Linked DNA regions of Geomonas sp. RF6. The protein of the gene in region 2 interacts with the protein of the main gene of each other region in a pairwise test. Links are inferred from orthologs where the notes say so. Each region holds a gene or a part of one and is shown on either strand. Other genes may lie near its edges.

Evidence for each region.
Region 1: the proteins of rlmN (region 2) and ftsZ interact in binary tests that used the Escherichia coli proteins (3 or more experiments, as listed by UniProt). The link is inferred for Geomonas sp. RF6 from one-to-one orthologs.

The regions. Positions count from the first base shown.
Region 1 is NZ_CP087999.1:1,264,142-1,267,365, forward strand. Bases 78-2,982 are described here. They hold ftsZ (cell division protein FtsZ), read right to left. Parts: upstream 2,157-2,982; coding sequence 999-2,156; downstream 78-998. Other genes in these bases: LPW11_RS05375 (radical SAM protein), read right to left, coding at 78-683; ftsA (cell division protein FtsA), read right to left, coding at 2,345-2,982. In the rest of the region: more of LPW11_RS05375, read right to left, coding at 1-77; more of ftsA, read right to left, coding at 2,983-3,224. UniProt on the Escherichia coli protein: Essential cell division protein that forms a contractile ring structure (Z ring) at the future cell division site. The regulation of the ring assembly controls the timing and the location of cell division.
Region 2 is NZ_CP087999.1:822,787-826,057, forward strand. The notes cover bases 65-3,016. They hold rlmN (23S rRNA (adenine(2503)-C(2))-methyltransferase RlmN), read right to left. Parts: upstream 2,100-3,016; coding sequence 1,029-2,099; downstream 65-1,028. Other genes in these bases: mtnP (S-methyl-5'-thioadenosine phosphorylase), read right to left, coding at 65-917; ndk (nucleoside-diphosphate kinase), read right to left, coding at 2,170-2,583; LPW11_RS03555 (hypothetical protein), read right to left, coding at 2,734-2,928. In the rest of the region: more of mtnP, read right to left, coding at 42-64.

The DNA.
Region 1 (3,224 bases), 440 kb from region 2 along the record:
TCGCGACTAAAGACGCGCTGCACGCGGGGGGGGGCGCCGGGGAGCGGATGCATGGAAAGTAGCCTCGTCCCCTCGTACTCCGGTGCATAAAGGGAAGGGACGTATATGCCGTCGACGCGGGCGCATTCCAGGAGAAGCTCCTCGCGTGACTCCGACTCACCCTTCAGCACTTCCAGCAGGTGCTGGAGGACCCCTTCCGCCTCCCCGAGGCAAACCAGATCTATCAGAGGGGCGACCGGCTCGGGATTGAGGAAGAGCGCGGCGCCGCCTGCAATGACGAGGGGGTCGTGGGAGGTGCGGTTGCTCGCGAAAGGAGAGATCCCCGAAAGCCTGAAGATGGTGGGGATGTTGAGGTAGTCACTCTCGAAAGAGACGGAGAAGGCGACGACGTCAAATGACGACAGAGGGCGTTGCGACTCCAGGGATACCAGATGCTGCGCCCCCCCTCGCCGCTGGCGCTCCTGCAGCTCGCTCCTGTCCGGGAGAAAGGCGCGCTCGCAGACGACGCCGGGGTCGTCGTTCATCATCGCGTAGAGCGTCTGGAAGCCGAGGTTGCTCATCGCGGCATGGTAGCTGTTGGGGTAGACGAGGCAGCAGGAGAGGCGGCCGCCCCAGTTGCGCTGGATGGTGCCGCTCTCGCCTGCGAGGATTTCGCGGCGCTTGTCGTGTGGTATCCGGGACATGGGTCGAGAGTAGCATTCTTTGCGGGGATGAGGAAGGAAAAGGTGTGATATCAGACGCTTAAGGCGAAATTCGGGGAACCGAATCCATGAGAGAGGTCATGTGACATGTAGGCCGGGATAAGCCGCAGGCGTTCCCGGCGTCGGCGACCAAAGAGCAAATCCCCCCTGCCCCCCCCTTCGCAAAGGGGGGAACGCGAGTTCTCGTGCAGCGCTTCGTGGAAATGTAGTCAAGGTTCCTGGGAGCTTCCCGGAAGAAGTAAAAAAACCCGGCCCCCTGTAGAGGGCCGGGCTGGAAAAGCTCCGAATTGCACTAAACTAGTCGACTGACTTCCGGAGGAAGGTCGGGATATCGTACTGATCTTCGTCGTCCATCAGGAAGGAGCGCTGGCGGGCGACGTGCTCGCGCTGCTGCTTCTCGCGGATGAAGGTCGGGATCTCCCTGTTGATCTCGGAAGCGGAGGGCTTCACCAGGGTCGAGACGTTCTTCAGCTCGTGGCGCCCTTTCTCCAGATCGAAGCGGTCGCCGAAGCCGGTGGCGATCGCGGTGATCTTGATCGTCTCTCCGAGGCTCTCGTCGATGACGAGACCGACGATGATGTTTGCGTCCTCGTGCACCTTCTCGTGGATGATGCGGCTGGCGGCGTCGAATTCGTCCATGGTCATGGCGGACGGTCCGGAGATGTTTACCAGCACGCCCTTCGCGCCGGAGATGTCGATGTCTTCGAGGAGCGGGGAGGAGATCGCGCGGGTCGCTGCGTCAACCGCCCTGTTCTCGCCGGTGCCAAGACCGATACCCATCATCGCCATGCCGCGCTCGCTCATGATCGACTTCACGTCGGCGAAGTCGACGTTGATCATGCCGGACTGAGTGATGAGGTCGGAAATCCCCTGCACCGCCTGGCGCAGCACGTCGTCGGAGGGCTTGAATGCGTCGAGGATCGACATCGACTTCCCGGCCAGGCCGAGGAGGCGGTCGTTCGGGATCACGATGAGGGAGTCAACGTGCTTCTTCAGTTCCTTGATGCCGTCTTCGCCTTTGGCAAGACGCTGGCGACCTTCGCGGGAGAAAGGCTTGGTGACGACGCCGACGGTGAGGGCGCCGATTTCGCGGGCGATTTCTGCGATGACGGGAGCAGCGCCGGTACCGGTGCCGCCGCCCATACCGGCAGCGACGAAGATCATGTCAGCGCCCTTCAGCGCCTCGACGAGCTTCTCGCGATCCTCGATTGCAGCATCGCGCCCAACGTTGGGGTTGGCGCCTGCCCCGAGACCCTTGGTAAGCTGGGTGCCGATCTGGATTTTGATGGACGCCTTCGACATGCGCAATGCCTGGGCGTCGGTGTTTGCTACGATGAAATCGACCCCGGTGATGCCAACCGTAATCATGGTGTTCACAGCGTTGCCGCCGGAACCGCCTACCCCAATTACCTTAATCTTCGCACTCTGGTCGATGCTCTCATCGAAGTGAAACATTCAATATCCCCCTTATCGCCGCCCCCGGCAGATCAAAAAATTATTGGACCTTTTTATACATTTTTTTGGAACGATAGGGAAGCGTAAAATGCAGCAAACAAGCACTTTTTTCGCGGAATAAAGAGAAGGGGACAGGCGCCTTTTGAGGGGGGCCTGTCCCCTTTCAGGGGAGGGTGTTTTTGGCGTTTTTAGAAGAATTCACCGAACCACTCGCGCATCCTTTTGCCGACCCTGCGGAAGACATGGTCGTCGCTTTGCGCGGTCGGGAACTCGTGCACGCCGACGTTCTTGCTGCCGTACACAACAAGGCCGACGCCGGTTGCGTAAACAGGCGAATTAACGACATCCACGAGCCCGCCGATCTTCTGGGGCACGCCGCGGCGCACCGGGAGGTTGAAGATCTGCTCGCCGAGTTCCGGCATCCCTTCGAGGATCGTGGAGCCGCCGGTGATGACGACGCCGGAGGCGATGAGGTCCTCGAGCCCCGATTTCACGATCTCGCGGTTCACCAGGGTGAAGATCTCCTCGACCCTCGGCTCGAGGATCTCGCACAGCAGCTGGCGGGAGAGGACGCGCGGCTTGCGCCCGCCGACGCTCGGCACCTCGATCGTCTCGTCCTTTCCGACGAGACTGGAGAGGCAGCAGCCGTACTTCTGCTTGATCCGCTCCGCCTCCGCCATCGGGGTGCGCAGGCCGACCGCGATGTCGTTGGTGAGGTGGTTGCCGCCAAGAGAGAGGACGGAGGTGTGCTTGATGGCGCCGTCGACGAAGATGGCGATGTCGGTGGTGCCGCCGCCGATGTCCACGAGGGCCACGCCGAGCTCCTTCTCGTCAGCGGAGAGAACCGCCTCGGAGGAGGCGAGTTGCTCGAGGACGATGTCCGCCACCTCGAGACCCGCGCGGTTGCACGACTTCACGATGTTCTGGGCGCTCGCCACCGCGCCGGTGACGATGTGCACCTTCGCCTCCAGGCGCACGCCGCTCATCCCCAGAGGCTCGCGGATGCCGTCCTGGTCGTCGATGATGAACTCCTGGGGCAGGATGTGGATGACTTCGCGGTCCATCGGG
Region 2 (3,271 bases):
GTCGGGGGACAGGCGAGAGGGGCGCCGCAGTAGGTGCAGCCTCAGAGATATTTGCCGATGATAAGGTCGAGCGCCTCGCGCGTCTCCACCGGGATGACGGAGCTGTCGCCCCGGACCTCGCTGATGATGGCGTACTGCAGCGCGGAGGCGCAGGGGCACCTCCGCTCCCCGCCGATCCGGTGCACCGCGGCACGAATGATGGACTTCGCCGTCGCCACATTGGACTTGATGATGGCGACGACCGCCTCCACGGAGACGTCTTCGTGGCTGTCGTGCCAGCAGTCGTAGTCGGTGGAGAGGGCGATGACGCCGTAGCAGAGCTCCGCCTCGCGGGCGAGCTTTGCCTCGGTGAGGTTGGTCATCCCGATGATGGAGGCGCCGAAGGAGCGGTACATGTGGCTTTCGGCTCGAGTGGAGAAGGCGGGGCCTTCCATGCAGAGGTAGGTGCCGCCGCGGTGCACGGTGGCGCCGACTTCGGTGGCGGCGGCATAGAGATCCGCGGAGAGGTCGGCGCAGACCGGATCGGCGAAGGCGACGTGGGCGACGACCCCGCCGCCGAAGAAGGTGTCCCTGCGGATACCTTTCGTGCGGTCGATGAACTGGTCGGGGATGACGATGTGGCCGGGGACGATCTCCTCGCGGAGGCTCCCCACGGCGGAGACGGAGATGATGCGGGTGACGCCGAGCTTCTTCATGCCGTAGATGTTGGCGCGGTAGTTCACCTCGCTCGGCATGAAGCGGTGCCCCTTGCCGTGACGCGGCAGGAAGACCACCGGGATGCCGTCGAGCTTTCCGGTGATGAAATCGTCAGAGGGCCTGCCGAAAGGGGTGTCCACCGTGACGTGGGCGATGTCAGTCATCCCCTCCATCTCGTACAGCCCGCTGCCGCCGATAACGCCGATCACTTCTTCCGCCATAATCCCTCCTGTATTGCATAGTAAATAAATATAGTAGCTTTTCTGCCCTGCGCGATGAAGTGGTGATCCCTGCTGCGTCCGCTCGAACTCCGAGCCCGCAGGAGATGAATCCTAGGCCGCCGCCTCGGCGCTCTCCGCCGCTGCCGCCGCTCTCCGCCCGCGCTCCTCGTCGAGCTTCCCCTTCAGCTGCCCGCAGGCGGCAGAGATGTCGCCGCCGCGGCTGGAGCGGGTGATGACCGTCACGTGCTTGTCGAGGAGGTACTTGTGGAAGCGGTCTATCGTCTCCTGGGTCGGGGTGCGGAAATCGCAGCTGCCGTGCTCGTTGAAGGGAATCAGGTTCACCTTCGAGGGGAAGTTGGAGATGTGGCGCACCAGGCGCTTCGCGTCCTCCAGCGAGTCGTTCAGGTCGCGGATCATGACGTACTCCACCGTGATCCAGCGCCTCGACGGGAGCGGAAACTCCTTGCAAGCCGCGAGGAGCTCCTTCAGCGGATAGCGCCGGTTCACCGGCATGATCCGGTCTCGCACCTCGTCCGTCGTGGCGTTCAGGGAGACCGCGAGGTTCACCACCACCGACCTGCCGAGCTCCGCCATCTCCGGGACGAGCCCGGAGGTAGAGACGGTGACCTTGCGGTTGGAAAACTGGAAGCCGTCCGGATCGGTGAGGATCTGCACCGCGGGGACGACTGCGGAGAGGTTCGCCAGCGGCTCACCCATCCCCATGAAGACGATATTGCGCACCGGGTGATCCCTCTTCACCGCGCAGACCTGGTTCACGATCTCAGCCGTGGTGAGGTCCCGGATGATCCCGAAGGTCCCGGTGAGGCAAAAGGCGCACCCCATGGCGCACCCCACCTGGCTGGAGATGCACAGGGTGTTGCGACCTTCGTCCGGGATGAGGACCGCCTCCACCGCGTTTCCGTCGGCCAGGCGAAAGAGGTACTTGCTGGTGCCGTCCGCGGAGGACTCCACCACCTCCGGCACGAGGTTCGAGATGGTGGCCGTCTCCGCGAGGGAGTTCCTGAACTCCTTGGAGATGTTCGTCATCTCCGCAAAGGAGAGGGCGTCCAGCTGGTAGAGCCACTTGAAGATCTGCTTGGCCCGGAAGCGCTCCTTGCCGACTCCGGCAATGTACTTTTCCAGCCCCTGCAGCGTGAAATTCTTGAGATCGACTTTTTCCATGCCCGTTAGCATATAAAAAAGCCCTTCTAAAGCGAAGGGCTTTTTTTACCTCATCTGTTGTGAATCTATATTACACCAGTTCCAGCGCGCTGAAGAAGTAGGGGATCTCGTAGGCAGCGGACTCCGGGGAGTCGGAGCCGTGCACCGTGTTCTCCTCGATGCTCACGCCGAGCTCTTTCCTGATCGTCCCCGCGTCGGCGTTCGCCGGGTTGGTGGCGCCCATGAGGCCGCGCCATGCCAGGATCGCGTTCTCCTTCTCCAGCACCATGACGATGACCGGGTTGCGTACCATGAAGGTGCACAGGTCGTTGAAGAAGGGGCGCTCCTTGTGCACGTAGTAGAAACCTTCCGCCTGTGCCCTGGTGAGGCGGATCTTCTTCATCCCCACGATGCCGAAGCCGGCGTTCTCTATCATCTCGATCACCTTACCGGTGACGTTTCTCTCAACTGCGTCAGGCTTTATGATTGCGAATGTTCTTTCCATTTCTTCCTCCAGGACTTTATTTAGAATGACCGCCATACATAGCACCGCGCCGCGGCGCTTGTCAAGGCGATTGGGGAGCGGCGGACATGAAAAAAGCCCACAGCAGGTAGCCGTGGGCTTTTTCGTGAAACAGGTGCACCCGTTTCCGAATTACTTGTGCTCAGCCGGAGCAGCCGGAGCAGCCGGAGCCTTAGCGGAGGACATCGGAGCCTGGGCCGGAGCAGCCGGAGCAGCCGGAGCAGCCTGCTCAGCAGCAGGAGCCGGAGCCTCTTCCTTCTTCTTGCAGCCAGCAGCAAAGGCGAGAGCCAGAGTGAGGCAAAGTGCGAGAGAGATCAGTTTTTTCATTGACGATATCACCTCTTTTCTTTTGAGATTTACCATTACTGCGCGAAGCGCATGGTTTTTACTGGCAACACAAAGGGCGAATATACTAGCATTCGGGTAAATGTCAATACTTTTTAAACGGGGAAAAGATTTCTTTCTCTTAGAATAAACTTCCCGTTCGACTCCGAAAAAGAGGCAAGTAGCCGATCCTTCGAAAGAAAGTCATGACACCCCAAAGCGGCACCAGTCGCAGAGCCACGTCCAGAGCGGCGCTGCGGAGACGGATTTCCCTCCCCCTCTCGTCCTAGCATAACAAGTCACTAATGGAGTGCAACGTCCCGACAAACAATGATTTCGTATGCTT